Regions from separate parts of the Streptomyces sp. NPDC059906 genome, predicted to be linked through region 3. Evidence: riboswitches for the same ligand, from Rfam matches in the RefSeq annotation. Region 3 holds a riboswitch; each other region holds the start of a gene.
The links. Region 3 has a riboswitch for cyclic di-AMP ahead of ACFV9J_RS26060 (M23 family metallopeptidase). Riboswitches for the same ligand answer to the same signal wherever they lie in the genome.
Positions count from the first base shown of each region.

Region 1: it holds a riboswitch for cyclic di-AMP, as region 3 does, so the genes downstream of both, ACFV9J_RS02205 (NlpC/P60 family protein) here and ACFV9J_RS26060 (M23 family metallopeptidase) in region 3, are expected to answer to the same signal.
Region 2: it holds a riboswitch for cyclic di-AMP, as region 3 does, so the genes downstream of both, ACFV9J_RS37180 (M23 family metallopeptidase) here and ACFV9J_RS26060 (M23 family metallopeptidase) in region 3, are expected to answer to the same signal.

Region 1 covers NZ_JBHWKU010000001.1:442,184-452,136, reverse strand. Annotated here, with positions in the region: gene ACFV9J_RS02220 (esterase/lipase family protein) at 197-1,192, shown strand; gene ACFV9J_RS02215 (M23 family metallopeptidase) at 1,389-2,921, shown strand; gene pcrA (DNA helicase PcrA) at 2,969-5,464, opposite strand; cyclic di-AMP (ydaO/yuaA leader) riboswitch at 5,719-5,901, shown strand; gene ACFV9J_RS02205 (NlpC/P60 family protein) at 5,908-7,101, shown strand; gene ACFV9J_RS02200 (tellurite resistance/C4-dicarboxylate transporter family protein) at 7,129-8,145, shown strand; gene ACFV9J_RS02195 (hypothetical protein) at 8,123-8,476, opposite strand; gene ACFV9J_RS02190 (NlpC/P60 family protein) at 8,785-9,837, shown strand.
Region 2 covers NZ_JBHWKU010000044.1:18,767-28,719, reverse strand. Annotated here, with positions in the region: gene ACFV9J_RS37205 (alkaline phosphatase family protein) at 1-382, opposite strand, end outside; gene ACFV9J_RS37200 (DUF5998 family protein) at 382-978, opposite strand; gene ACFV9J_RS37195 (GNAT family N-acetyltransferase) at 1,075-4,311, opposite strand; gene ACFV9J_RS37190 (HPr family phosphocarrier protein) at 4,514-4,795, shown strand; gene ACFV9J_RS37185 (GntR family transcriptional regulator) at 4,968-5,663, opposite strand; gene ACFV9J_RS37180 (M23 family metallopeptidase) at 5,783-6,547, opposite strand; cyclic di-AMP (ydaO/yuaA leader) riboswitch at 6,560-6,724, opposite strand; gene ACFV9J_RS37175 (M16 family metallopeptidase) at 6,916-8,304, opposite strand; gene ACFV9J_RS37170 (M16 family metallopeptidase) at 8,301-9,662, opposite strand.
Region 3 covers NZ_JBHWKU010000019.1:19,760-29,712, forward strand. Annotated here, with positions in the region: gene trmB (tRNA (guanosine(46)-N7)-methyltransferase TrmB) at 1-374, shown strand, start outside; gene ACFV9J_RS26050 (PrsW family intramembrane metalloprotease) at 384-1,799, shown strand; partial or broken gene ACFV9J_RS26055 (aldo/keto reductase) at 1,824-2,537, opposite strand; gene ACFV9J_RS26060 (M23 family metallopeptidase) at 2,900-3,943, opposite strand; cyclic di-AMP (ydaO/yuaA leader) riboswitch at 3,955-4,111, opposite strand; gene ACFV9J_RS26065 (PP2C family protein-serine/threonine phosphatase) at 4,336-5,559, opposite strand; tRNA gene ACFV9J_RS26070 (tRNA-Met) at 5,745-5,818, opposite strand; gene ACFV9J_RS26075 (dihydrofolate reductase family protein) at 5,889-7,019, opposite strand; gene ACFV9J_RS26080 (hypothetical protein) at 7,069-7,389, opposite strand; gene ACFV9J_RS26085 (hypothetical protein) at 7,389-7,655, opposite strand; gene ACFV9J_RS26090 (GntR family transcriptional regulator) at 7,816-8,109, shown strand; gene ACFV9J_RS26095 (hypothetical protein) at 8,133-8,738, opposite strand; gene ACFV9J_RS26100 (DUF7008 domain-containing protein) at 8,756-9,025, opposite strand; gene ACFV9J_RS26105 (hypothetical protein) at 9,196-9,639, shown strand; gene ACFV9J_RS26110 (alpha/beta hydrolase) at 9,649-9,953, shown strand, end outside.

The DNA.
Region 1 (9,953 bases), on a different contig from region 3:
GGGCGCGGCGGCGACACGCGCACGGGGAGCCGTGAGCCACTCGGACTTCATCAGACCCACCGGTCTCTGATACGGCATGCCGTATCACGGGTAGGCATAAACCTCGCAAACAGCACCAGTCACTGGTGTCACGGCGCTCCACGAGGGCACACGGGGGACAGAGGCGTCCCTGCGCGTGCCGACAGGAGGTCGGCCCATGAAGGTCACCACGGCAGCACTGCCCCTTCTCCCGCTCTTCCAGCGTCTCCTGCCCGGGCTCCCGGGACTTCCCGGTCTGCAAGGGCTCCCCAGCCTTCCAGGGCTCCCCGCGGTCCCAGGACTGCCGGAGCTGGCAAGTCTCCCGGGCCGGCTGACCGGCCTCTCCCTGACCCTGCTCAAGGCCAGCGCCCTGGAGGCCGCGATCCTCGCCGGTCACCTCCTCCTCTACCCCTCGGGGATCGTCCAGGAGCGCCACCCGGCCCAGGCCCTGCGCCCGACGGGCGCCCAGGACCCCCAGCCGTCGCCTCCGCCCCCGAGGCTCCCGGCCCCGGCCAGCCCCCCGGTCGTCCTGCTGCACGGCTTCATCGACAACCGCTCGGTCTTCCTGCTGCTGCGCCGCAGCCTGGCCCAGCACGGCAGGCACGAGATCGAGTCGCTGAACTACTCCCCCCTGACCTGCGACATCCGCACCGCGGCCGAGCTGCTCGGACGGCACATCGAGGAGATCTGCGAGCGGACGGGCAGCGAGCGGGTCGACGTCGTCGGGCACAGCCTGGGCGGGCTGATCGCGCGCTACTACGTGCAGCGCCTCGGCGGAGACCTCCGCGTGCGCACGCTGGTGACGCTCGGCACCCCGCACACCGGCACCAAGGTGGTCCCGCTGGCGAACGCGCACCCGATCGTGCGCCAGATGCGCCCCGGATCGGCCGTGATCGAGGAGCTGACCCGCCCGGCACCCGGCTGCCGCACCCGGTTCGTCAGCTTCTGGAGCGATCTGGACCGCGTGATGGACCCGCTGGAGACGGCCTGCCTCGACCACCCCGACCTGAGCGTGCAGAACGTACGGGTGAGCGGCATCGGCCACCTCGCCCTGCCCGTGCACCCCGCCGTGGCCACCGGGATCCGGCAGGCACTCGACACCGCCGGACCGGAGACAGCCGGGCAAACGGACGTGGAACCGGGCAAACGCTCCGGCGGGCTGACCGTCGCCTGAGAACGAAGCAACCCGTTCGGACTCGAACAATTCTCGAACACAAAGCCAAACTCGTGCCCGCCGTCCCCCAAAACACGGCCGATTGCCCGTTTCCTTCGCTCGCGAAACCTGACGAAGATTGTCGTGCCCGTATACCGCCGGGTACAGTCGCCGCACTGCTCTGGCAGCCCCTGTTGTCGAGGCGAAAGAGAAGTTGGTGAACGACCGTCACCCGTCGGGGACAAGGACCGCCCCGGCTTCGGCTTCCGACGCCGCATCGGCGCACTACGCGTCGTACGGCACGGGGGAAGCCCAGTACGGCGACCTCACCACGTACGGCGGCGGCTACGCCTCCACCGGTTTCTCCCCCGGCGCTGCCGACAGCTCGGCCTTCGACGCGGACCCCCTCTTCGGCAGCATGCCCGGCCACTACGCGGGGACCCCCGAGACGACGGGTTCGTACGGCACCGCCCAGTGGTCCACCGGCGGCGAGCAGTCCCCGCACTACGACGCGTACGCGGCCCAGCACCACGCCGCCTTCGACACCGGCGCCTACGACACGACGACGTGGACGGCCGGTTACCAGCAGCACGAAGCCGTACCGCCGCACGGTACGGGCACCGAGGCCACCGGCCAGTGGGACACCGGCGCCTGGAGCCACCCGGACCAGTCCGGCGCTCCGGCCGACGCGACCCAGCAGTGGGCTTGGGGCACGCAGACCTTCGACACCGGCGCCTACGACGCCACGCAGTGGAACACGGGCCCCGCGGCCACCGAAGTGGTCGAGGACCCGGCCGGCCCGGCCGAGCACCCCGTACCGGACGGCGCCGCGCCCGTCGACCACAGCACCGAACCCGGCGCGTACGACGTCGAGTTGGCCGCCACCGGCGAACTCCCCGCCGTGACCGCCCTGCTGGACGACCAGGAAGAGGTCACGCCGGCCGCGCGGATCCCGGCCGCCCGCGCCGGCTCGCGCACCGGCTCCCGCGCCGGGGCGCGCTCCCGTCGCCGTCAGCCCGCCAAGCGCTCCGCACTGCTGACCATCGCCGTGCCGTCGGCCTGCGTGATGAGCGTCGCCGGTATCGCGGCCGCCTCCGTCGGCAGCCTGACCGGCGACGAGGGCACGGAGACCGCGGCGTCCGCGCCGGACCCGGGCAACGCCGAGGCCGCGCCGGTGAAACCGTCCGCCGCCAACAACAAGCTGGACACCCAGCTCACCAGCCTGGCCGCCGGGGCCGACGACTTCGCCGACCGGGCCAGCCGGACGCAGGAGCGCATCGACCTCAAGGCCCAGCAGGACGCCGAGAAGAAGCGCGCGGCGCAGGAAGCGGCCCGCAAGGAACGGCTGCGCCCCAAGTTCGCGCTCCCGGTGGCGCAGCACGGCCTCAGCGCGTACTACGGTCAGGCCGGCATCAACTGGATGTCCGTCCACACCGGCATCGACTTCCCCGTGTCGTACGGGACGAAGGTGATGGCGGCGACCGACGGCACCGTGCGGACGCAGTACAACAGCGCCTACGGCAACATGATGATCGTGACCGCGAAGGACGGCACGGAGACGTGGTACTGCCACCTCTCCAGCTACCAGGTCCCCTCCGGTACGACCGTGAAGGCGGGCGACGCGATCGCCTTCTCCGGCAACTCGGGCAACTCGACCGGTCCGCACCTGCACTTCGAGGTGCGCCCCGCGGGCGGTTCGTCGATCGACCCGCTTCCCTGGCTGCGCAGCCACGGCATCAGCCCGACGTGACGCCGTAACGTCTCAGCGGACCGGCGGGTCGGCCGTCACGGTCGCCGTCAGAGCTTCTCCACCGGCGCATACCGCAGCAGCAGCCGCTTCGGCTTGGTGTCCCCGAAGTCGATCGTCGCCTCGGCGTTGGACCCGGTGCCCTTGACGCCGACCACCGTGCCGAGCCCGAACTGGTCGTGCGTGACGCGGTCGCCGACCGCCAGCGAGACCGTGGGCTGCTCGGCACCGGCCGACCTGCCCGTGGCGAAGCCGGAGGCCCCCGACGCCGAGGACCGGGACCGCGACCGGGACGACGACAGCGACGCCGCCACGCCCGAGACCGGAGCGGAGGGCGCGGGACCGTTCACCCCGGTCCGCTTCCATTCCAGGTGCGGGGCCGGGATCTCCTCCAGGAACCGCGAGGGCGGGTTGTACGACGGCTGGCCCCAGGCGCTGCGCAGCGTCGACCGGGTCAGGTAGAGCCGCTCGCGGGCGCGCGTGATGCCGACGTAGGCGAGGCGCCGCTCCTCCTCCAGCTCCTTGGCCTGGCCGAGGGCGCGCATGTGCGGGAAGACGCCGTCCTCCATGCCGGTGAGGAAGACGACCGGGAACTCCAGGCCCTTGGCGGTGTGCAGGGTCATCAGGGTGACGACGCCGTCGCCGTCCTCTTCGTCGGGGATCTGGTCGGAGTCCGCGACGAGCGCGACCTTCTCCAGGAAGTCGGCCAGGGTCCCGGACTCCTCGCCCTCGGCCTGCTCCTGCTCGAACTCCAGGGCGACGGCCGCGAGTTCCTGGAGGTTCTCGATGCGGGTCTCGTCCTGGGGGTCGGTGGAGGCCTGCAACTCGGCGAGGTACCCGGTGCGTTCGAGGATGGCCTCCAGGACGGTCGCCGGTCCGGCGCCGGACTCGACGACCGTACGGAGGTCCTCCATGAGCGTGTTGAACCGCTTGACGGCGTTCGCGGAGCGCGCGGCCATGCCGTACGCCTCGTCGACGCGCCGCAGCGCCTGCGGGAAGCTGATCTTCTCGCGCTGGGAGAGGGCGTCGATCATCGCCTCCGCGCGGTCGCCGATGCCGCGCTTGGGGACGTTGAGGATGCGGCGCAGCGGCACCGAGTCCTCCGGGTTGGCCAGCACCCGCAGGTAGGCCAGGACGTCCCGGACCTCCTTGCGCTCGTAGAAGCGGACGCCGCCGACGACCTTGTAGGGCAGGCCGGTGCGGATGAAGACCTCTTCGAAGACACGGGACTGGGCGTTGGTCCGGTAGAAGACGGCGACGTCGCCGGCCTTGGCCTCGCCCGCGTCGGTGAGGTGGTCTATCTCGTCGGCGACGAACTGCGCCTCGTCGTGCTCGGTGTCGGCGACGTACCCGGTGATCTGCGCGCCGCTGCCCTGGTTGGTCCACAGGTTCTTGGGACGGCGGGACTCGTTGCGCTCGATGACCGCGTTGGCGGCGCTGAGGATGGTCTGCGTGGAGCGGTAGTTCTGCTCCAGCAGGATCGTCGTCGCGTCCGGGTAGTCCTCCTCGAACTGGAGGATGTTGCGGATGGTGGCGCCACGGAAGGCGTAGATCGACTGGTCGGCGTCGCCCACCACGCACAGCTCGGCGGGCGGCACCTCGGCCTCGGGCGGCACGTCCACGGGGTGCTCCGAGGGCACGCCGACCAGCTCGCGCACCAGCGCGTACTGGGCGTGGTTGGTGTCCTGGTACTCGTCGACCAGGACGTGCCGGAAACGGCGGCGGTAGTGCTCGGCGACGTCCGGGAAGGCGCGCAGCAGATTGACCGTGGTCATGATCAGGTCGTCGAAGTCGAGGGCGTTCGCCTCGCGCAGCCGCGACTGGTACATCGCGTAGGCCTGGGAGAGGGTCTTCTCGAAACCGTCGGCGGCCTGGGCGGCGAAATCCTCCTCGTCGATCAGCTCGTTCTTCAGGTTGCTGATCTTCGCGCTGAACGACTTCGGCGGGAAGCGCTTGGGGTCGAGGTCCAGGTCGCGGCAGACCAGCGCCATGAGCCGCTTGGAGTCGGCGGCGTCGTAGATCGAGAACGACGAGGTGAAGCCGAGCTTCTTCGACTCGCGGCGCAGGATGCGCACGCACGCGCTGTGGAAGGTCATCACCCACATCGCGTTGGCGCGCGGGCCGACGAGCTGCTCGACGCGCTCCTTCATCTCGCCCGCGGCCTTGTTGGTGAAGGTGATCGCGAGGATCTGGCCCGGGTGGACGTTCCGCTCGGCCAGCAGGTGGGCGATGCGGTGGGTGAGCACACGGGTCTTGCCGGAGCCAGCACCGGCCACGATGAGCAGCGGGGAGCCGGAGTGGACGACGGCGGCGCGCTGGTTCTCGTTCAGCCCCTCCAGGAGCGCCGCGGCGTCCAGGGCGGGGCGCGGGGCGCCGTCCCGGTAGTGGGTGTCCCGCTCCGGGGGCGCGTCGAACTTCCCGCCGAACAGATCGTGCGGAACCGGCTCCGGTCCGTGATCGTCCTCGGGCGGCGGCGGAGGTTCCTCCTCGTGACCCCGGGGGGTCTGGAGGCTCGCCAGGAAGCTGTCGTCAAAGAGGCTGCTCATCGCTCTCCGAGTCTAGGGCGCCCCACCGACAACCCGGTGCCACCCCGGAAAATGCCCACCGCTCCCGGGCGCGGGCACGCCCTGCGACCAGCGGGACCACGAAGAGTGACGGCCATTACCGCCCCGGGGGCGCCCGAACAAAAGGTCACGAAAATGTATCGGGCATATCACCCACCAACCTTCACAGCGGCCACACGAGTTGGCTACGGTGCGGGGCAGGCCGCTCGACCCCCTCCGGCGAACCTCGCCGGTCCGCGCGGCCTCCGCCGAGTCCGGTGCGCCGCACGGCAGCCGGAGCCGGGGACCCAACCGAGAACTTCGGGGTGAATCGGCGACACCGCCCTCCATGAGGGACGGAGGCGCCGTAGGGCAACCCTTCCATGCCACACCGCCCGAACCCGACAGCTAACCCGGTAGGCGGAGCACTGGAAGGAGTCGCCTCCTTGGCGTCGCACCGCAAGTCGCGTCCCACCGGTACCCGCGTCGCGGGCATACGGACCCCGGCCCTCGCCACCGCGGCCCTCACCTCCGTCGCCCTGCTGTCCCAGACGGCCAGCGCCACGCCGTCGGACGACCGGCCGACCCTGGAGGAGGTCGAGAAGAAGGTCGACGACCTGTACCGCCAGGCCGGGTCGGCGACCGAGAAGTACAACGCGGCCAAGGAGAAGACCACCAAGCAGCGCAAGAAGGTCGACACCCTCCTCGACGACGTCGCCCAGCGCACCCAGAAGCTCAACGACGCGCGCGAGGAGCTGGGTTCCTTCGCCTCCGCCCAGTACCGCACGGGTGCCTCGGTCCCGGAGACCGCGACGCTGCTGCTCGCGGACTCGCCGCAGGACTACTTCGACCAGAACCAGCTGATGAACCGGCTCACCGGCCGGCAGAAGACCGCCGTCGACGACTACGTCACCCAGCAGTCCGAGACGATGAAGAAGCGCCGGGAGGCCACCGAGAGCCTCGAAACGCTCACCGACTCGCAGAAGGACCTCAAGACGGCCAAGTCGACCGTCCAGAAGAAACTCGCCACCGCGCGGGAGCTGCTTTCGGAGCTGACCGCCGAGGAGAAGGCCCGGCTGGCGGCGATCGAGAAGAAGAAGCAGCAGGAGGCCGCCCGCAAGGCCGCCGAGCTGGCGAAGCAGCAGGCCGCGCAGGAGGAGGCCGAGCGCAAGCGCCGGGAGGAGGCCGCCCAGCAGGAGAGCGGCTCCGGATCCTCGGGAGGCTCCGGCGGCACCGGTTCGTCGGACTCCTCGGGCTCGTCGACGCCGGGCACCTCGACCGGCACCAAGGCCGACAAGGCGATCGCCTTCGCCCGCGCCCAGATCGGCAAGCCGTACGTCTGGGGCGCGACGGGCCCCGGCTCCTACGACTGCTCGGGTCTGACCCAGGCCGCCTGGAAGGCCGCCGGCGTGACGCTGCCGCGCGTCACCTACGACCAGGTCAACGCCGGCACCACCGTCTCCGTCTCCCAGGCGCAACCCGGTGACCTGGTCTTCTTCTACGACGACATCAGCCACGTCGGCCTGTACATCGGCGACGGCATGATGATCCACGCCCCGAAGCCGGGCGCGTACGTCCGCGAGGAGTCGATCTTCTACGACGGCGAGTCGTCGATCTACAGCGTGGTGCGCCCCGCCTGACCAGCACGGTTCCTTACCATCGTGCCCATGCCACCGGCCACCCATCCCTCAGCGCTGCGCACCTGGTGGGCGCAGCGTCCACCGGCGGCCGGGGCCGCGGTGATGGCGACCGGCATCGTGTCGGTCGCCCTGCATCTGACGGGCCGCGAGGTCCTGTCCCGGATCGCCCTCGCCCTGGCCTGCGCCGCCTGGCTGATACTGGCGGCGAACTTCGTCTACCTGCTGCTGGCCGACCACGCCCAGTGGGTGCGGCGGGCCGGGACACCGGGGGCGCTCACCGCCGTCGCCGCGACGACCGTGCTCGGCACGCGTTTCTCCCTGCTCGGCTGGACGCTCCTGGCGGCGGTGCTGCTGGCGCTGGCGGCCCTGCTGTGGCCGTGGCTGCTGTTCCTGGTGGTGCAGCACTGGGGGCGGCGGATGCCCGGGGCGGTGTTCCTGAGCTGCGTGGCCACGGAGGGGCTCGCCGTGCTCGCCGCCACGCTGGCCGCGGCCACCTCGACGCCGTGGCTGGCGCACGCGGCGCTGGTGCCGTTCTGGCTGGGGATCGTGCTCTACCTGATCGCGCTGTTCCGCTTCGACCTGCGGCAGGTGGCCCGGGGCTCCGGGGACCACTGGGTGGCGGGCGGCGCGCTCGCCATCTCGGCGCTCGCCGGTGCCAAGCTGCTCGCGGCGGCCGGGACCGGCATGTACCTGTGGAACGCCGACGACCAGGCCGTCCTGCACGACGTGACCGTCTTCCTGCTCACGCTCGACCTCGCCTGGTACGCCGTGCTCCTGGCCGCCGAGATCGCCTGGCCCCGCCTGCGCTACGACGTGCGCCGCTGGTCGACCGTCTTCCCGCTCGGCATGACGGCGGCGGCGACGCTGTCGGTGTCCGCCGTCGTCGACGTCCCGTGGCTGGACGCGCCGGGCCGGGCGCTGCTGTGGATCGCGGTGGCCGGGTGGCTGGCGGTCGCGGCGGGGGCGGTCGGCCGGGCCCGGGCCGGGCTGCGGTCCGCGGCGGCGGACTCCGGGGCGGCGGTCAGGTCCACAGCACCGCGATGAAGACGTTCACCAGGGTCAGCCCGCCCACCAGGCCGAACAGCGGCTTCTCCACCTTCTCCTCGTCGCGCTTCACGTAGACCAGGCCGAGGATCACGATGAGCACGGCGAGCTTCACGCCCATCTTGACGTTGTCCACGGCAGTGTCCTGGGCCTGGTTGAGGCCGATCAGGACGGCACCGGTGACCAGCATCGTCAGCGCGCCGTGCAGCATCGCGGGGGTGAACCGGGCCGCGTCCTGGCCCATCGCCTTCATCTGGGTGAGGAAGCCGCCGAGGAGCGCGGCGATGCCGATGATGTGCAGGCCGACGAAGAGGTGGATGAGTACGTCCATGAGGCCGGAGCCTAATGAGGGACCCGACGCGCCCGGACACCGGCCCGCCCCGGCGCTCCCATAACAGCTCACGTCCCCCACCCGCCCCCGGTCCGGCATATCGGTCATCACCCTGCGTGAAGACGCCGGGCCTCGGAGGGCGTGGCGATCACATGCGGTCGCCGCCTGATCCGCTGCCGCCACTTCCGTGCATCCCGTCACCGGCCCGTTACCGACGCGCCTAGCGTCCTGGCCCAGGCAGCCGGAACGGACCGGAGCCGACCCGGCGCCGGCCGGAGTCGAGTCGTACGGAAGGACGTGGATCGCAGGTGGGAGCGCACCGCAGGCCGCGACAGCGCGCGAAGGGCGGGAGCAGGGCCCGTACGGCGGCCACGATCACCCTCGCGGGGGCGGCCACCGCGACGGGCCTGGGCGGCGGGACCGGACACGCCGACCCGCAGCCGACGGCGGCCCAGGTCAGGGCCAAGGTGGACAAGCTCTACCAGGAGGCCGAGGTGGCCACGGAGAAGTACAACGGCGCGAAGGAGAAGGCGGACGCCGCCGAACAGCGCCTGGAGGACCTGCGCGACGAGGCCGCCCGCAAGGAGGACCGGCTGAACTCGGCAAGGGAGGCGCTGGGTTCGGTCGCGGCGGCGCAGTACCGCAGCGGCGGCCTCGACCCGGCCCTGCAACTCGCGCTCTCCGCCGACCCGGACCGGTACCTGGACGGCGCCGCGTTCGCCGAGCGCGCGGGCAGCCGGCAGCAGGCCACCGTGGGCCGCGTACGCAAGGAACTCCGCGACATCGAGCAACTGCGCGGCGCCGCCCGCGTCGAGGCGGCCTCGCTGAAGTCGCGCCGGGCCGAGCTGAAACGTCACCGCGAGACCGTCACCGGCAAGCTGGAGGCGGCCCGCCGCCTGCTGTCCCGGCTGACCGCCGAGGAACGCGCCGACGTCGGCGACCGGGCCTCCCGCTCGGCGCCGGGCACCCGGGCGGGCCTGTCCCCCTCGTCCCAGGCCCCCAACTCCCGGGCCGCCGCGGCCGTCGCGGCCGTCGCCTACGCCTACCAGAAGCTAGGCAGCCCCTACGTGTGGGGCGCGACGGGCCCGAACGCCTTCGACTGCTCGGGCCTCACCCAGGCCGCCTACCGCGCCGCCGGCGTCTCCCTCCCCCGCACCACCTACGCCCAGATCGACGCGGGCCGCCGCGTCCCACGGTCCGAACTCCTCCCCGGCGACCTGGTCTTCTTCTACTCGGGCATCAGCCACGTCGGCATCTACGTCGGCAAGGGCCAGATGATCCACGCCCCGAACCCATCGGCGCCGGTGCGCGTCGCCCCGGTCGACGAGATGCCGTTCGCCGGAGCCACGCGGGTGGTGTGACGCTCCGGGCCCCCACCGCCGTCGCGGCGACTTGCCGAGCGTCACGGACGCGGGCTCCACCCTTCCGGCACCGGCCGGCCGCGGCTTGTCCGGACGACGAGTCGGGCCGAGGCCTC
Region 2 (9,953 bases), on a different contig from region 3:
GCACCGTGTATCCGGGCAGGCCGTGGGCGCCCGGCGGGAGGCCGGTGCCGACGGAGGCGAGGGAGGTCGCCGTGGTCGCCGGGTAGCCGGCGGTGATCGGGCGTCCGGTGCCGCCGCGCGAGCTGCCCAGGAGGGAACTCAGGAAGGGGGCGTCCTCGGGGTGCGCGCGCAGCTGCTCCCAGCCGAGGCCGTCGATCAGGAAGACGCAGTTGCGGTCGGCGGGGGTCAGTTCGGTGATCCCCGCGGTCATGCCCGGGACACCGAGGCCGGCGGCCAGGGTGGGCAGCAGGTCGGCGAGGGAGCCCCGGCCGTACTCGGGTACGGGGGCGGAGTCGACGGGGAGCGGTTCTGGGTGGGTGTCCCAGGCGGTGTGCTGCACCATCAGCGGGCGGAGTCCGCGGTCGCCTCGGAGAGGGCCTGGGCGAAGGTGAGCGCCTGGCGCACCGTCTCGGGGCCGTCCCCGGCCTCGCTGACGCGCAGGCTGAGGTCGTCGGCCGTCGAGCTGCCCGTGTAGCCGTGGTCGGCCTCGCAGTTGGGGTCGCCGCAGGCGGCGGGCTCCAGGTCGAGGCGGGAGACGGCGCCCCAGCCGATGGTCAGCACGATCTCGCGGGGCAGGGTGCCCGGCTTGTACTGCTCCGGGTTGGCGACGACGCGGCTGACGACGATGGACGAGATCCGGCCGAGCTTGACGGACTCCGTGGACGTCGTGGCGTACGGCGTCGGAGAGGTGTCGTCGGCGGCCTGCTCGTCGGTGTGGCTGACGATGAAGCGGTTGCCGGTGAGCACCAGCACGGTCACGTGCCGGCGCACCTCGTTCTGGTCGAACGTCGTCTCCTGGTGGACCAGGTACGACCGCACGGGCTCGCCGCCCACGGCGGCCTCCACCGCCTCGGCCACGAGGGCCGGGTAGTAGCCGCTGCGCTCGATCGCCGCTCGCAGCCCCTGGGTCGTCGTACTGGTCTTGGCCATGCCGTCCATCCTACGGGGACCCACTGACTGCGAGGCACGCTCCTGCGGTACCCGTCCGGGGCCGTACCCGGCGCGGGCACCGGGCCGGGTACGGGGCGTGGCGGGTCAGTAGGCCGGCAGGGTCCGCGGGCCGAGGTCGTCCCTGGCGGGAGGGGGCGCGAGGCGGACGGAGGCGCCGAGGACGCTCAGGCCGTGCGGGGCGACCACGACGGGCTCCAGGGTGACCGCGACGACCTCCGGGTGGTCGTCGACCAGCCGGGAGACCCGCAGCAGCAGCTCCTCCAGGGCGGCGGCGTCGACCGGGGCCGAGCCGCGCCAGCCGAAGAGGAGGGGGGCCGTGCGGACCGAGCGGATGAGCGAGGTGGCGTCCCGGTCGGTGACCGGAATCAGCCGGTGCGCCATGTCGCCGAGCAGCTGGGTGGCGGCGCCGGCGAGGCCGAAGGAGAGCACCGCGCCGGCCGCCGGGTCGATGACCGCCCGTACGACGGTGTCGACGCCGCGCGGAGCCATGCCCTGGACCACCGGGCGCAGCTCCGCGGGCTTTCCGAACAGCTCGGTCAATTCGGCGTAGGCCCGCCGCAGTTGCTGCTCGTCCGCGAGGTCGAGGCGTACGCCGCCCAGGTCGGCGCGGTGGCGCAGGTGCGGGGCGGTGGCCTTGAGGGCCACCGGGTAGCCGATGGTCCGCGCGGCGGCCGCGGCGTCGTCGGGAGTGGCGGCGGGCAGGGCGCGGTGCACGTGGACCCCGTACCGGCCGAGCAGGTCGCAGGTCTCCCGGCTGCCGAGGGTGAGCCCCTGCCCGCGCGCGAGGTGCCCCGCTATCTGCTGGGCGGCGCCCTTCTCGTCGATGTCCTCGTACTCCGGCACCTTGCCGGGGTCGGCGGCGTCGCGCCGCCACTGGGCGTAGGCGACCGCCTCGCCGAGGGCGCGGACGGCACGCTCGGCGGCGGGGTAGGCGGGGATGAGGTGGGCTCCCTCCGGGGGCAGGACGGCCGTGGGCGACTGGGCCGGGGCGGCGGACGGACCGGACGGGCGGGACGAGGCCCGATCGGCGGGGCCGGGAGCAGCATGGGGTGCGCCGCCCGGGGTCGTCCGGGAGGCCGGGCCGCCCGGGGTGGCCTGTGGCACGGCACCGGGGTCGGGCGGGAAGGCCGCGCCCGGAGCCGCGTCGGCGCCGGTGGCCGAAGCCGCCTGGGAAGTGGTGCCCGGCGTGGCCCGGGAGGCCGGGCCACCCTGCCGCACAGCACCCGGATCGACCGGGAAGGCCGCGCCCGGAGCCGCGTCGGCGCCGGTGACCGAAGCCGCCTGGGAAGTGGTGCCCGGCGTGGCCCGGGAGGCCGGGCCACCCTGCCGCACAGCACCCGGATCGACCGGGAAGGCCGCGCCCGGAGCCGCTTCGGAGCCGGTGGCCGGAGCCGGCTGGGAAGTGGTGCCCGGGGTGGCCTGGGAGGCGGTGCCCTGAGCCGGCTGCGGGGCCGTGCTCGCCGCCGCGGACAGGGCCTCCGCCAGGCCGCCCAGCTCCACGTGGACCACGAGGACGGGCTTGGTGGGGACCGCGGCCGCCGCGGAGCGCAGGGCCTCCGCGAGCGCGGCGTCCCCGGCCGCCCCCTCCCCCAGCGTCGGGATGGCGGTCACCACGACCGCGTCGCACGTGTCGTCGGCCAGGGCCCTGGCCAGGGCCGCGTGGAAGTCGTCGGCCGAGGCGGCGGTCGTCAGGTCCAGCGGCGGCTGCGGGCGCAGGCCCTCGGAGAGGCACGCGTCGTAGGTGAGCAGTCCCAGGGACTCCGAGTTGCCCAGGATGGCCACCCTCGGTCCGGCGGGCAGCGGCTGGCGGGCGAGGAGCAGCCCCGCGTCGACCAGGTCGGTGATGGTGTCGACCCGGATCACGCCGGCCTGCCGCAGCAGCGCGGAGACCGTCGCGTGGGGCAGCCGCGTCGCCCGTACGGCGTGCCCCTGGGGTGCCACGCCGCCGTGCCGGGCGCCCTGCACCACGACCAGGGGCTTGGCGGCCGCCGTGCGCCGGGCCAGGCGGGTGAACTTGCGGGGGTTGCCGATGGACTCCAGGTACATCAGCGCGACGTCGGTGTCCGGGTCGTCGTACCAGTACTGGAGGACGTCGTTGCCGGAGACGTCGGCGCGGTTGCCGGAGGAGACGAAGGTGGACACGCCGGTGACGCCGGTGACCCCGCCGCCGCGCCGGTGCAGCCGGGAGAGCAGGGCGATGCCGATGGCGCCGGACTGCGCGAACAGGCCGATCCGTCCCGCGCGCGGCATCTCGGGGGCGAGGGAGGCGTTGAGCCGCACGTCCGGGGAGGTGTTGATGATCCCGAAGGCGTTGGGCCCGATGATGCGCATGCCGTACGTGCGCGCGTGCCTCACGAGGGCGCGCTGGCGTTCACGTCCCTCGGGGCCGCTGTCGGCGTATCCGGCGGAGACCACCACCAGTCCCTGCACCCCGTGTTCGCCGCACGCGGTGACGACGTCCGGGACGTGTTCGGCGGGCACGGTGACGACGGCGAGGTCGACGGGCCCGTCGATGTCGCGCACGGAACGGCACGCCACCACCCCGTCGAGCTCCTTCATGTCCTCGGGGAAGGCCCTGTTCACGGCGTACAGGAGCCCCGTGTAGCCGGCGTCCCGGATGTTGCCGAGGATGCTGCGGCCGACGCCGCCCGGGGTGCGGCCGGCGCCGACGACCGCGACCGAGCCGGGCTGCAGCAGCCGCTGGACGGAACGGGCCTCCGCGCGGTGCTCGCGCGCGTACTGCACGGCCAGCGAGCGGTCGGTGGGTTCGAGACCGAACTCCAGGCGGACCACCCCGTCCTCGAAGCTCCGCTTCTGGGTGTACCCGGCGTCCATGAAGACTTTGATCATCTTGTTGTTGGCGGGCAGCACCTCGGCGGCGAAGCGGCGGATGCCCCGCTCGCGGGCCACGGCGGCGATGTGCTCCAGGAGGGCGGAGGCGACGCCGCGCCCCTGGTGGGCGTCCTGGACGAGGAAGGCGACCTCGGCCTCGTCGGCCGGTGCGGTGGCGGGCGTTCCGCCGGCCCCGATCCGGTCGTAGCGTACGGTGGCGATGAACTCGCCGCCGATGGTGGCCGCGAGTCCCACCCGGTCCACAAAGTCGTGGTGCGTGAAGCGGTGGACGTCCTTGGCGGACAGGCGAGGGTACGGCGCGAAGAAGCGGTAGTACTTCGACTCGTCGGAAACCTGCTCGTAGAAGCTGACCAGGCGCTCGGCGTCGTCAACGGTGATGGGGCGGACGCGTGCGGTGCCGCCGTCGCGCAGCACCACGTCGGCTTCCCAGTGGGCGGGGTACTCGTGCCGGTCCGACGAGGTCTGCATGGGCCCCAGAGTACGGCTCGCGTACGACAACGGCGCGGGGCAGTCTGTGGGGGACGGAGGTCCGGACCGAGGCCGCGGTCCGGGACCTTTACGGGGCGGCCCACGGGGTCGTCCCGGCTTGCTTCACGATGTGGGAAACTGGTCTAGACAAGACTGGTCTAGACAACTTCAACGCCTCTGAACACCTGAAGGGCAGCATCACATGGCTGAGCGCCGCGTCAACGTCGGCTGGGCCGAGGGTCTCCACGCCCGCCCCGCCTCCATCTTCGTCCGAGCCGCCACGGCCACAGGCGTCCCGGTGACGATCGCCAAGGCCGACGGGTCCCCCGTCAACGCGGCCTCCATGCTGGCCGTCCTCGGCCTCGGCGCCCAGGGGGGCGAGGAGATCGTCCTCGCGTCCGACGCCGAGGGCGCGGAGGCGGCCCTGGACCGGCTGGCGAAGCTGGTCGCCGAGGGGCTCGAGGAGCTTCCCGAGACCGTCTGACGGACGGGACAGCAGCACCGAAAGGCCCGCCGGGACCACCGGACGGGCCTTTCACCTTTTTCCCTTCCGCTTCCGCTTCCGCTTCCGCTTCCACTGACGCTTCCACTGCTGCGCATTCGGGACGGCGGAAATAGCCGCCGGAATTCCCCCGCTTTTGTATACGGAACCTGTGTTACCGGAGCGGGCTCGCGGTGTTTACGGAATGTTGCGTATTCCTCACACGCTCCGTCGCCGACGCCGCCGAGGCGAATCGGAGCCGGTGCCCGGACGCCGACCGCTCGATGTGCCGGGTCATGAGCGCCCGCGCGCGTTCGCCGTCGCCCCGGGCCACGGCGTCGGTGATCGCGGCGTGCTCCGCCCAGTGCTCCGCCGGTCCGACCGGCGCCTCCACGACGTACATCCAGGCGATCTTGTGGCGGAGCTGGGTCAGCAGCGCGGTCAGGGAGGGGCTGTCCGCCGCCCGGGCGAGGGTCTCGTGGAACCAGCCGCCCAGGGAGCGCAGCTCGTCCACGGTGCCCCGCCCGGCCCGCTCCTGCCCCAGCCTGACCAGGCCGCGCAGCACCTTGAGGTGGGCGTCGGTGCGCCGCCGCGCGGCCCGGGCGGCACCGAGCGGCTCGAGGAGCGTGCGGGTCTCCAGCAGGTCGGCGGCCTCCCGCGCGGTCGGTTCCGCGACGCACGCGCCCGCGTGCCGCCGGGTCACCACGAAGCCCTCCGCCTCCAGCGTGCGCAGGGCCTCGCGGACGGGGACGCGGGAGACGCCGTAGCGGCGGGCGAGGATTTCCTCGGTGAGCCGGCTCCCGCGTCCGTGGACGCCGGCCACGATGTCGTCCCGGATCGCCGTGCACACCGAATGCGCCGGAATACGCATGACCGACCTCCGCCTTGATCCCCTGAAACGCCGACGATGGACGCGCTTTCAGCGACTCTAGGCCAAGCAAGCCGGTATGGAATACAAAAAGCCCCGAGTTCGAAGCCGGGGCTTTTTCGTCAGACGTTCACTCCGTGGGAGCGGAGATAGGCGACGGGGTCCATGTCCGAGCCGTACTCGGGGCTCGTACGGGCCTCGAAGTGCAGGTGCGGTCCGGTGACGTTGCCGGTGGCACCAGAGACGCCGATCTGCTGGCCGGGCTCGACCGACTGGCCGACCGAGACGCCGATGGAGGACAGGTGCCCGTACTGCGTGTACGTACCGTCGTGCATCCTGATCACGACCTGGTTGCCGTACGCGCCGCCCCAGCCGGCCTCGACGACGGTGCCGACGCCCACGGAGTGCACGGACGTGCCGCTGGAGGCGTGGAAGTCGATGCCGGTGTGGCTGCCCGAGGACCACAGGGAGCTGCCGGCCTGGTAGGCGGTGGAGACGTACGAGGCGGTGATCGGCGCGACGAAGGTGTTGAGGCGCTTGCGCTCCGCCTCCCGCGCGGCGCGCTCCTTGGCCTCGCGCGCCTCCTTGGCCGCCTCGGCCGCCCGCTCGCGGGCCGCCTCCCGGGCCGCCTCGCGGGCGGCGGCGTCCGCGGCCGCCTGCTTCTGGGCGAGGGCCTGGGCGTCGATCTCGTCGGCTATGGAGTCGCCGATGGTGACGACCGGGGTGAGCCCGGTCTGTTCCACCTCGGGCTCGGCGGCGAGCGCCGGAGCCGCGAGGGTGCCGACCACGCCTGTGGTGGCGAGGGCCGCGACCCCCGCCGCGCGGACGGTGGTGCGGTGCATCCGGCCGGTACGGCGGTGCTTCCCGGTGGCGCGCGTGAACGCCATGTAGAGGCTTGTCCTTTCCTTCCCTCTCGCCTACCGGGTTAGCTGACGGGTTCGGAGGTGGAAGGTCTCCTACGGACCCCCTCGCGGTGCGCGCGGGCGTCCGATTCACCCCAGGGACTGCGATGGGTCCCCGGCTCCCCTGGCTCGCGCCGTACGGGGACTCGGCGATGGCTGTCCGGTGCCGCGGATGCGGCGCACTGCCTGACGAACAGCCCGGACGACGCTAAACGCGGCTGCGTTCAATCCTCAAACGCAACAGGCTTTTTGTAGCGCACGCCACAGGGCAGACGGGCAACCACTCCCCCAATCCGGACAAACGGCGGCCCTGGTGACACACCGGTCACCAGGGCCGCCGCGCACGCGTGCCGCTACTCGGCCGCCACCACGGTGACTTCGCCGATACCGAGGGCCTCGACGGGCTCCTTGATCTGGGCCGCGTCGCCGACGAGGACCGTCACGAGACGGTCCACCGGGAAGGCGTTCACGACCGCCGCGGTGGCCTCCACGGTGCCCGTGGCGGCCAGTTGGCGGTAGAGCGTGGCCTGGAAGTCGTCGGGCAGGTGCTGCTCGACCTGGTCGGCCAGCGTGCTCGCCACGGCCGCCGCCGTCTCGTACTTCAGCGGCGCCACGCCCACCAGGTTCTGCACGGCCACGTCGCGCTCGGCGTCGGTGAGCCCCTCCGCGGCCAGCTTGCGCAGCACCGTCCACAGGTCCTCCAGGGCGGGACCGGTGTTGGGCGTGTCGACGGATCCGCTGATGGCGAGCATCGCGGCGCCCGTGCCGTCCGGGGCGGAGCGCAGGACCTGGCCGAACGCCCGCACACCGTAGGTGTAGCCCTTCTCCTCGCGCAGGACGCGGTCCAGGCGCGAGGTGAGGGTGCCGCCCAGGCAGTAGGTGCCGAGCACCTGCGCGGGCCACACGCGGTCGTGCCGGTCGGCGCCGGTACGGCCGATCAGCAGCTGCGTCTGGACGGCGCCGGGACGGTCCACGATGACGACCCGGCCCCGGTCGTCGGCGGTCACCGGGGGAACGGGGCGCGGCTCGGCGGCCGAGCCGGTCCACGCGCCCAGGGTGTCGCCGAGCAGCGCGTCCAGGTCGACGCCGGTGAGGTCGCCGACGACCACCGCGGTGGCCGTGGCGGGGCGGACGTGCCGCTCGTAGAAGGCGCGTACGGCCGCCGAGTCGATGGCCTCGACCGTTTCCTCGGTGCCCTGGCGCGGGCGCGACATGCGCGCGTCGGCCGGGAACAGCTCCTTGGAGAGTTCCTTGGCGGCACGCCGGGAGGGGTTGGCCAGCTCGTGCGGGATCTCGTCGAGCCGGTTGCGCACCAGTCGTTCGACCTCGCCGTCCGCGAAGGCGGGCGCCCTGAGGGCGTCGGCGAGCAGGCCGAGTGCCTTGCCGAGGCGCGAGGCGGGCACCTCCAGGCTCAGCCGGACGCCGGGGTGGTCGGCGTGCGCGTCCAGGGTGGCGCCGCAGCGCTCCAGCTCCGCGGCGAAGTCCTCGGCGGAGTGCTTGTCGGTGCCCTCGGAGAAGGCGCGCGCCATGATGGTGGCGACACCGTCGAGGCCGGCCGGCTCGGCGTCCAGGGGGGCGTCGAGGAGCACCTCGACGGCGACGACCTGCTGGCCGGGCCGGTGGCAGCGCAGCACGGTCAGGCCGTTGCCGAGGCTGCCGCGCTCGGGGGCGGGGAACGCCCAGGGCTTGGGCTCGCCGGCCTGCGGCTGGGCGTGGAATTCCATGGTGGCGAGCTCGGTCACTTGGCCGCCTCCTCGTTCTCGTCGGTGGCGTCGGTGGCGTCGGTCTCGTCGGCGGGGGCGGTGGGCTCGTAGACGAGCACCGCGCGGTTGTCGGGGCGCAGGCGGGCCTTGGCGACCTCCTGGACCTCCTCCGCGGTCACCTCAAGGACCCGCTGCACGGCGGTGAGGGCGAGCTGCGGGTCGCCGAACAGGACGGCGTACCGGCACAGTTCGTCGGCGCGGCCGGCGACCGTGCCCAGGCGGTCCAGCCACTCGCGCTCGAGCTGGGCCTGGGCGCGCTCCATCTCCTCGGCCGTGGGGCCCTCCTCGGCGAACCGGGCCAGCTCCTCGTCGATGGCGGTCTCGATGACCGGCACCTCCACGTCGCCGGACGTCTTCACGTCCAGCCAGCCCAGGGAGGGCGCACCGGCGAGCCGCAGCAGGCCGAACCCGGCGGCGACGGCCGTGCGGTCGCGGCGGACGAGCCGGTTGTACAGGCGGGACGACTCACCGCCGCCCAGGACGGTCAGGGCCAGGTCGGCCGCGTCGCACGCGCGCGTGCCGTCCTCCGGCAGGCGGTAGGCAGCCATCAGGGCGCGGGCCGGGACCTCCTCCTCGACGATCTCGCGCAGCTGCCCGCCCATGACGTCGGGCAGCGAACCGTCCCGGGGCGGCTGCTTTCCGTCGTGCGAGGCGATGGAGCCGAAGTACTTCTCGACCCAGGCGAGCGTCTGCTCGGAGTCGATGTCGCCGACGACCGACAGCACCGCGTTGTTCGGCGCGTAGTAGGTGCGGAAGAACGCGCGCGCGTCCTCCAGCGTGGCCGCGTCCAGGTCGGCCATCGAGCCGATCGGCGTGTGGTGGTAGGGGTGGCCCTCCGGGTAGGCGAGGGCGGTCAGCTTCTCGAAGGCGGTGCCGTAGGGGACGTTGTCGTAGCGCTGGCGGCGTTCGTTCTTGACGACGTCCCGCTGGTTCTCCATCGACTCCTCGTCCAGGGCGGCGAGCAGGGAGCCCATGCGGTCGGCCTCCAGCCAGAGGGAGAGCTCCAGCTGGTGGGCGGGCATGGTCTCGAAGTAGTTGGTCCGCTCGAAGCTGGTGGTGCCGTTGAGCGAGCCGCCGGCGCCCTGCACCAGCTCGAAGTGGCCGTTGCCCTTGACCTGGGCGGAGCCCTGGAACATGAGGTGCTCGAAAAGGTGAGCCAGGCCGGTGCGCCCCTTGACCTCGTGGCGCGAGCCGACGTCGTACCAGAGGCACACCGCCGCGACCGGGGTCAGGTGGTCCTCGGAGAGCACCACGCGCAGGCCGTTGGCCAGGCGGTGCTCGGTCGCTGTCAGGCCGCCGGAGCCTGCCTGGGCTGTGGCCGTGTGACCCATGGGCATGTACGTCCCTTCGATCGCGAGATCCTGGTGGAGTCACTGGGTGAACCACCGGGTGGAATCCATGGGCGGAACTGCGGAATTCCGCCGGTCCTGCCACTGTATGCAAGCGTGCGGGCGGCCGGTGGAGTTCCCGGGCCTCGTACGCCGAGAGCGAGAACGCGGTTGACGGGCCGCCGGAGACGGCTGCGCGGACGGCACCCCGGGACGAGGGCGTACCCTGCGGGCAGCGCCGGGCCGGCAGCCCGTGACGGGTCCTGGTCGGTCGCTGTCAGTGCCGCAGTCCACAATGGA
Region 3 (9,953 bases):
TCCTGCTGCGCGAGATGCTCGCCCCCGACTCCCTCGCCGGGCTGCGCGTCTACTTCCCCGACCCGTGGCCGAAGAAGCGGCACCACAAGCGCCGGCTGATCCAGCCGGAGTTCCTGACCCTGGCCGCGACCCGGCTCGCCCCGGGGGCCGTGGTGCACTGCGCCACCGACTGGGAGCCGTACGCGAAGCAGATGCTCGACGTGCTGACCGCGCACCCCGACTTCGAGAACACCGTGCCCGGCGGCGGATTCTCGCCGCGCCCCGAGCACCGGCCGCTGACCCGTTTCGAGGGCCAGGGACTGGACAAGGGACATGTGGTGAACGACCTGCTCTTCCGTCGCGTACAGCACAAGGAGCCGCTCCCCACCGGTTAGGGTCCTGCCGTGGCCACCTGTCCCCCGTATCCGACCCGTGTGCACCGGCATACGCACTGGTGGCAGCGGACCTGGGTCCGTTACGGCGCGCTGATCACGCTGCTCGCGCTCTCCGGCCTGGTGATCCTGGCCCTGGTGCGCGAACAGACCGGCACGCAGGGGTTCCTGGTGGGGCTGGGCCTGGCGGTGCTGCCGGTGCCGCTGCTCATGGCCGCGTTCCGCTGGCTGGACCGGGTGGACCCCGGCCCCTGGCGGAACCTGCTCTTCTGCTTCGCCTGGGGGGCCTGCGCGGCGGCGCTGATAGCGATCGTCGCCAACAGCTTCGCGACCCGCTGGATAGCCACCGCGACCGCCGACCCGGCGAGCGCGGACACCCTGGGCGCCACGGTCATAGCGCCGGTCGTCGAGGAGTCCGCCAAGGCGGCCGCCGTCCTCCTGGTCTTCCTGTTCCGCAGGCGGGACTTCACCGGCATCGTCGACGGCGTGGTCGTCGCCGGGGTCACCGCGACCGGCTTCGCCTTCACCGAGAACATCCTCTACCTGGGCACCGCCTTCGGCACCGACCAGCTCACCGGTGACAGCGGCTTCGCCTCGGTCACCGCCGCGACCTTCTTCGTCCGCGTCGTGATGTCGCCCTTCGCGCACCCGCTGTTCACCGTGCTCACCGGCATCGGCTTCGGCGTCGCCGCGCTCTCGACGGGCCGGCACCGCCTGCGCCGGGCGCTGCTCCCGCTGGCCGGGCTGCTGCTCGCGATGGGCATGCACGCCCTGTGGAACGGCTCGGCCGCGTTCGGCGAGTACGGCTTCTTCGCCGTCTACGCGGCGTTCATGGTGCCGTCCTTCGGCCTGCTGACCTGGCTGGTGATCTGGACCCGGCAGCGCGAACTGGGCACCGTGCGGGCCGAGCTGCCCGCGTACGTCATGGCCGGATGGCTCACGCCCGCGGAGCCTTACGCGCTCGGCTCGATGCGGGCCCGCCGCATCGCCCGGCAGTACGCCCGCCGGCACGCCGGGAAGGAAGGGGCGCGGGCGGTGGCACGGTACGAGGCCTGCGCGACCTCGGTGGCGTTCCTGCGGCAGCGGGGCCGCCGGGGCCGGGCGGGCGCCGACTTCGCCGCACGGGAGCGGGCGCTGCTGGACGTCCTGTGGCACCTGCGGGACCTGGCCCGCCCGGCCCTGGACCACGCGGCCCGGGCCACCGCCCCGCCGCCCGTGCCGGTGCGGATGCCGGTGGCGGTGCCGCCGTGGGCGTATCCGTACGGCGGGACGCCCGGCGCGTACGGCCTCCGTACGGCACCCGGCCCCTACGCCCCGCAGGCCCCCTACACCACACAGGCCCCGCACAACCCGTACGCACCGCCGGCCGTACCGCCGTACGCACCGTCGTACCACCCGTACGCGCCGCCCGGCCCGCACCGGCCGTAGGTGCGCGACGCGACGGCCGCCCGATCAGGCGGAGGCCCGGGTCAGCCTCCCGACCTCGTCCTCCGTCAGGCTCAGCTCGGCCACACCCAGCAGCGCCGGCAGCTGCTCCACCGTGCGCGCGGAGGCGATCGGCGCCGCCACCGTCGGCCGGGCGGCCAGCCAGGCGAGGGCGACCGTGGCGACGGGAGCCTCGTGGGCCGCGGCGATCTCGTCCAGGGCGGCCAGCACCCGGCGGCCCCGCTCGGTCTCCAGGTGCCGGGCCGCACCGCCCGCCCGCGGGCTGTCCACCTCCGTGCCGGGCCGGTACTTGCCGGTGAGGAAGCCGGCCGCGAGGGCGTAGTACGGCACGGCGGCGAGAGATGCCTGCTCGGCGAGGTCGCGCAGTTCGCCCTCGTACGTGTCGCGGGAGACGAGGTTGTAGTGCGGCTGGAGGGCGACGTAGCGGGCGAGGCCCTCGCGGTCGGAGAACTCCAGGGACGCCGCGAGCCGCTCGGCGGAGATGTTGGAGGCGGCGATGTGCCGTACCTTGCCGGCCTTCACCAGTTCGTCGAGCGCGCCGACGATCTCCTCGACCGGCACCTCGGGCTTGTCGAAGTGGGTGTAGTACAGGTCGATGTGATCGGTGCCCAGGCGGCGCAGCGAGGCGTCGGCCGCGGCCTTGATGTTCGCGGCGGACAGGCCCGGGTACTCGGGGTGCTGGCTGACCTTGGTGGCGAGGACGACGTCGTCTCGGTTGCCGGCGATGTAGCTCGATCGTGTGATCGTCGGGGTCCTGGGTTGCGCTGTCGCGGGCCGACCGGGCTAACGTGGTCAGCGCGATCTGGGACGCCGGGTACGGCGCCAGCGTGCGGGGCCCCCGCTCCACCGGAGTGATGGTTCGGGGCCTCCCCGTCGCCTCTGGCCGTGTCCAACTGGCCAGGTCGTGAGGAAACTGGCCTCCCGAGAACGGACCACGGACGGGATCCGTGTCGCCGCCTCGGGGTTGAGTACGCCGGGGACCAGTGCGCCCAAGACCGTTCGGGGCGTGCGGCTGAGCGGGCTGCCTCCGTCCAGTCCAAAGGAACGGTTGCCGTCAGGACCGTCATGGTCCAGCGGGTGGATCAGGGGGTCAAGCCCTTGCTCTGCAGCCAGGCCATCGGGTCGATGCCCGAGCCGTCACCGGTGTGGACCTCCAGGTGGAGGTGGGCGCCGGTGACGTTGCCGGTGGCGCCGACGCGGCCGATGACGTCACCGGTGGTGACCTTCTGGCCGACGCTGACGTTGATGGACGACTGGTGCGCGTACCAGAGTTCGGTGCCGTCGTCGAGGGTGAGGACGGTCTTGTAGCCGTACGACCCGTCCCAGCCGGCCGACGTGATGGTGCCGCTGTGCACCGCCTTGAGCAGCGTGCCCGTGGGGGCGGCGAAGTCGAGGCCGGTGTGGTGGCCGGAGGCCCACAGGGAGCCGGCCTGGTTGAACGTGGAGGAGATCGTGTACGAGGAGGTCGGCAGCGTGTACTGCTTGGCCAGCTTCGCGAGCCGCTCGGCCTCGGCCTTCTTCGCGGCCTCCTCCTCCGCCTTCTTCTTGGCGGCGGCGGCCTTCTCCTCGGCCTCCTTCTCCGCCTTGGCGGCGGCTTCCTGCGCCTTCTTCTCGGCTGCGGCCTGGGCCTCGGCGGCGGCCTTGGTCTCGACCTGCGCCTGCTGCTGCTCGGCCTGCGCCATGATCCGGGCCCGCAGCGACTCACCGGCGCCGGTGGTGTCGGCGCCCTCCGCGCTGTCGGCGGCGACGGCCTGGGTGATGCCGCTGAGCGGGGTGGCGGAACCCTCGGGCTCCGACTGCTCGTCACCGCCGGGCATGAGCGAGCCGACGTTCGGCAGGTCCGGCATGGAGATGGACACCGGGGGCTTGCCGGTCTGCGCGCTGGCCATGCCGCCCGCTCCGACGGCGGCTATGACACCGACGCCGAGGACGGTGGAGCTGCGGGCGAGTCCGCCGCGCTGCTTGGCCACGCGGTGCCGGCCGCGTACGGGGCGGATGGATTCCGCGGTGGGATTCCACTCCTCCCAGGGACCCTCTTCGGCGCGGTAGCCGTCGTAGCCGAAGGTGTCGGTGCCGTGCCCACTGGGCGCGGACGGGGCCTCGGGGGCAGGCCGGTTTGACGCCACGTGGGCGTACTCCTTTCCTTCCTTTCGCCTACCGGGTTAGCTGACGGGTTCGGAGCAGGAAGGTCTCCTACGGGTGCCTGCCGACCGTGTTTCCACGGCGGCATACGCCCGATTCACCCCAATGTGGTGGTTCCCCGGTTCCCTTGCGGGATTCGGCGCGTGCGCACGGAGCCGCCTTCTGTGACGGCTGGGACGACCGCGCTGCGTTATCGAACGTTAATAGACGCGAGGCTCCGATTCCAAGCCGTTCCTCTTGATCATTACCGAATACGGCCGGGACGTACGCCTCACGACCGGTGAAAACCGGGCGAGTTGGCCGGGCCTCGGTATTCCCCTTCGCGGCACTTTCTTCTGACGGTGTATCAGTTGTTATGCGGAGGGGGGTCGCGCTGTCACGGCTCGTGACAATGATCATGATCAGCGCGCCGAGGACGCCGGACGGCGAGCAGCGCCATGTCGTCCGCCATGCCGCCCCCGGAGTGCCGGCGCACGTCCTCGGCGAGGGTGTCGAGCAGGGTCGCCGGATGCGGGAAGACGCGGCCGGCCAGCCGCGTCTGCGGATCGTAGAACTCGCCCTTCGCGTCCCGGGCTTCGGTCAGCCCGTCGGTGTAGAGCAGCAGCGTGGCCCCGCCGGGGAAGGCGACCTCCTCCGCCCGGTCGGGCCACACGCCCAGCTCGCCCATGCCGAGCGGCAGCGCCGACTCGTGGGCGGGCAGCGGGCCGAGGGTTCCGTCGCCGTGGAGCAGCAGGGGCGGGGGATGGCCCCGGTTGACGATGCGTACGGTGCCGTCGCCGTGCGGGAGTTCGGCGAGGACGGCGGTGGTGAAGCCCTCGAAGGCGTCCAGTCCGTCGCGCCGGGTGCCCTCGCGCGCCAGCGCCCGCTCCAGGCGCTGGGCCACCGCCTCCAGCGTCGCCTCCTGCTCGGCCGCCTCCCGGAAGGCGCCGATCACCACGGCGACGGCGGCCACCGCGCCCATGCCCTTGCCGCGCACGTCCCCGACGATCAGCCGGACGCCGCGGGCGCTGTCCTGCACGGCGTACAGGTCGCCGCCGATGAAGGCGTCGGCCTGCGCGGCCTCGTAGCAGACGGCGATCTCGAAGCCGGCGATCCGCTCCGCGGGTTCGGGCAGGACGGCGCGCTGGGCGGCCTCGGCGATCTCGCGGACGGAGACGAGGCGCTCGCTGCTGCGGCGGACCATGCCGTTCACGAGGACGGCGAGCACCGCGACCGTCGCGATGGTGATCAGCTCGGTGAGGGAGTCGACGTAGTGGATGACGCCCTTGCCGAGCTGCAGCGCGATGACCGCGACGACCACCGCGGCGCCGGTGAGCGCCGTGCCGCGCCGCGAGTAGAGCGGGGCGGCGATCAGGGGCGCGGCCGTGTAGAGCGGGCCGGCGGTGAAATACCTCGGGGTGAAGATGTCGTACAGGATGGCGACGGCGATCAGCAGCACGGGGAGCGCGTGCACGAAGGCGCGCCCGTACGCGACCCGCCGTCGGGGCGGCCCCGGGGGCGGCACGGGCTGGGGCTCGTCGTCGAGGCCGAGGCCGGGGTCGGGCACGGGATCGCCGGGGAGCCGGCCACCGGCTCTGGCGGCCGCTCCCTCGTCGTCCACGTCACCTGGCCGCACCACTCGTCTCCCGCCGCCCCGTACGTCCGCGCCGCTTGCCGTCCCGCACTCCAGGGTTGCGGGGGCGGGGACGGGCGGCGAGCGGTGAGGGGCCGACCGGATGACACGGGGCACCTGCGGAAACGCACCGAGGGCCGGAACCCTTTCGGATTCCGGCCCTCGGCCTTCAGTAGCGGGGACAGGATTTGAACCTGCGACCTCTGGGTTATGAGCCCAGCGAGCTACCGAGCTGCTCCACCCCGCGTCGTTGTGCTCACCACTGTACGTCATCCCGGGGGCGGAATGCACATCGGTATCTCCTCGCCCCGCGCTCCCTACCCCTCCAGGTGGCGGTTGGGCGCCTTCGCCCGCCGCGCGTACTCGGCCAGTACGACGACGACGGCACCCGCGGCGGTGAGCACCCCGCTGCCGTCCGCCCCCGCCACGAAGGTGTCCGGCTCCCGCCAGGCGGTGACGACGCGGCGCACCCCGGCGTCGAGGATGATCCGGGCGCAGGGCGCGGGCCGGGAGGCGCGGCGGGCACAGGGCTCCAGGCTGCTGTAGACGGTGGCGCGGGCCAGCCGCGGGTCTTCCCGGTCGACCTTCGCGAGCGCGGCTTCCTCGGCGTGCACGACCGGATCACCGCCCTCCCGCGAGTACCCCCGCGCCAGCTCGCTTCCGTCGGCGGCGACCACGACTGCCCCCACGCTGAAGGCGGTGTCCGACGGCGGACACAGCTCGGCCAGCTCGCAGGCGAGCGCCAGCCAGTGCCGGTCGGCGGCGGCGACGCGGTCACCGGTGCCGGGTGCGGTCGGGAGGTACCGCATCAGCACCACGTCCTCGATCCGCCGCGTCTCGACCAGCCGCAGCCGCCCGCCCTGGTAGGCACCGGGCCCGAACAGCCGGGGCGCGGCCGGGTCCCCGACCAGGAGCGGCGCGAGCACGAGCTGCAGCTCGTCGGCGAGTTCCTGCTGGAGCAGCTGGGTGTGGACGGTCCCGCCCCCTTCCACCATGAGCCGCCGCACGCCCCGCCGGTCGTGGAGGTACTCCAACGCCGCCCGCCAGTCGAGGTCCGGCCCGAGGGACACGACGTCGGCGCCGATCCCCAGCGCGTGGGCCCGGTGAGCCCCGTCGTCCGTGGTCAGCAGCACCTTGTCCCCACCCGTGTGCCAGAACCGCGCCGCCGGATCCAGCTCACCGCTGCCGCTGACGGTGACCTTGAGCGGGTACTCCGCCCGTCCGTCCGCAACCCGGGCGGCCCGCCGCTCGGCCGAGTTCACCAGCAGCCGCGGATTGTCGGCCCGGACCGTCCCGGCCCCGACGAGGATCGCGTCGACCGACGCCCGCACCTCGTCGACCCGGTCGAAGTCGGCGGGGCTGGAGAGCAGGAGTCGTTCGGGTCCGGTGTCGTCCAGGTAGCCGTCGAGGGAGACGGCGGCGGAGAGGAGGACGTGGGGGAGGGGCATGGGCGGCACTCCGGGAGACAGACGGGCGGCGGGTTCCGGCGGGCACACACTAGGCTCCGCTGCTGCTCCTACGGTTCGGCGTGGTCCTCGGCCAGGCGCGCCGCCCCCTCGACTCCGCGACCCGCAGCGCGTCCGCGAGGCACTCGGTCAGGCGGATCGCGGTGTAGCGGACCTCGGCGTTCGGGGACACCGGGTCGTCCAGGACGCCGCGCGCCGAGCGGAGTACGTCCAGCCCCACGGTGAGCTGCCGGGCCTCCGTCTCGTCGGCGAGCCGGGACACGAATCCGCTGCCGTCGCCGGGGGCGAGGAAGCAGGGCTTGCCCTCGGCCGACAGCCAGGGCAGCAGCCGTAGCGCGGTGAACCCCTCCATCAGGCGGCCGCCTTCCGCGCGCCGACGACGTGCTGGTCCAACTCCTGCTCGTGGGCGGCGACGTAGGGGCGGACGAGGCGGGAGGCGGCGCCGTCGAGGGGGAGGTGACGGCAGTACGGGGAGTGGTGGAGGGGGAGGCGGACGGGGGCGGTGGGGCGAGGGGTGCTCCGGGCTCGGTGGCGTGGGGCGCCCGCGCGGTGCATTCCGGTGCCGGGACCGAGGAGAAGGGTCAGCCAATGGGCGATGCGGTGGATAAGGTCGTGCATGTCGACGCTCCTTGCGTAAGCGTTGGCCGTGCCCCGGGAGGTCTGGACACCTCGCCGGGGTCTTGCGTGTTGGAAAGCTATCGAGGGATACAGCCCTCTACATACAAGTACAGCGGAATCCACTCGTTCGAGTAAGGCAGGGCATGCATACATTGGACATATGAGCGATACGGATCGCACGCCCCTGGACCCGATGAGCGCGAGACCTCTCTACGTTCAACTCGCCGACGTCATCGCCAAGATGATCGAGTCGGGAGAGCTGGCGCCGGATCGGCCCATCCCATCGGAGAACCATCTCGCCGACGAGTACGGCGTAGCGCGACTCACCGCGCGCCGGACCGCGCAGGAGCTCCGGGAACGGGGACTCATCGTCACCGTTCGCGGCAAGGGGTCGTTCGTCGTGGAGCAGCCACCGACCGGTTTCCCCGAAAGTGAAGCCGGGACCGCCGGCTGAAGGCTCCGGGCAGAACACGTCCGTCAGTCCAAGACGAGATGGAAATATGCAGTTGAGCGATACCCGTCGTCTGGAGGCGCGACCTCCACGGTGACAGGAATCCCTCGCTCACTCGGCTGGACCGTGACGGGGATGCTCCGGGTCTCACCCGCGTCGAGAGGCAGGATGAGAAGGAAGGCGGACTCCTGCTGGTTCAGCCACGTCAGGGTGTACTCGGAGTAGTCGTCGAGAGACTCGCCGGCGCGAACGGTGAGGTGAGCGGGCCCCAACTCGCTGATGCTGTCCTCGACCGACTCTCCGCCCGGCAATATCTTCTCGTCCGTGCCGTTGTCGTAGGTAACGGTGAAGCTGTACGTGCCGTCGGACTCCCGTTGCGGAGGATCGACCGTGACGTTCAGACCATCCTCGTACCGGGCGACCACACCAGCGCTGAGGGGGTCTGCCACGCTGCCAGAGGCACCGGTTTGTTCGAGCTGCCCGTCACCGTCCAGGCTCTTGTCGAGTTCGTCCAGCGCCCAGGCTCCCGCGGCAACCAGCAGAGTGAGGAAAAGCAGCACGAGCGTGCAGCCGGTAACACACCCTTTGTTCTCCCCGGTCGAGGCGGGAGTAGAGGCCGAGTCCGTGTCCATGCCGGTCACACTAGGAATCACTCCTGCCCACGATCACGGGCACGAGTACTCAATCTGTGACTGAGTAGTGCCGCCTGGACCCAGGGAATAACCTCCAGCAGCCCGGCCAGCAGCGGCACGAACCTGGGATCCTCCCGCTTCCAACCGTCGTGCTCGACACGGTCACTGATGAGGTTGACGAGGGCCTCGGCCTGATCCCGGTGGTTCCAGCCGGCCCAGCCCAGGAGCAGGGAGGGATGAACCGCCTGGCGTCCCCACGCCTCCCTCATCAGGGTGGAAAGCACCACCTGTCCGCACCATGGCCGGATGCCGTCTGAGTAGACGTACTCAGACGGCATGGTGGCCGATACGGATGGGGCAGGTGGTCGCGGGCGGCTACCGTCCGTGTCGATCGCCGCGGCGTGGCGACCGTACGTTCCGACCTGCTTGGCGGAGCAGGACAGGGGAGGGGGCAATCATGGCGTGGGACGAATGGGAACGGCTCAAGGCCGCGGCGGCCGAGCGGCACGGCACACACATGCAGCTGAACCAGTTGCCAGCGGACCGCGGAGCCAGTGAGGGCGACCTCATCTCCAACAAACCGGCCTGGACGAGGATCGGTACGGACGTCGGCTCGCTGCGTGAGGACATCAGCAAGGCAACAGCGAAGCTCAAAGTCGGTCAAACAGGCCTCGGCAGCGACTCCGGCTGCCTGACCGCTGCTGCCCAGAAGGATGTCCACGAGTCTTGGGCCACCTACGTGGAACGCCTCAGCGGTCGCTGCGGAAAGCTTTCCGGCCTTCTGGTGAAGGCGGGCAGCGACCAGGTGAGGACTGACGAGTCGGTCGAGGCCGAGGTCGCCAAACTGGAGGTGGCTTACGGGGATACGCCGGCTGTCGGCGGTCAGGGCCAGGGGCGGTAACCAGACGTCATGGATCTCGCGACGCTCAAGGCTCTCAAGCCCACCGAGTACTCCGAAGCGGCCGACGGGTACCGCAGCACCTCCGACATGGCGAGCGCGGCCAAGGACCGCATCGACAACCAGATAGCGGTGGCCTTGAGGAACCAGCTGAAGGGAAACGCCGCCACAGCGGCAGGCAAGCAGCTGGGAGAACTGAGCCAGAACTTCCACTACGTCCAAGTGCAGTGCGGCCTCGTCAGCACCGCCCTTGAAGCGTTCTCGTACGAGACGGAAGCGGCCAAGCGGAAACTCGACACGGCCCTTGACAACGCCAA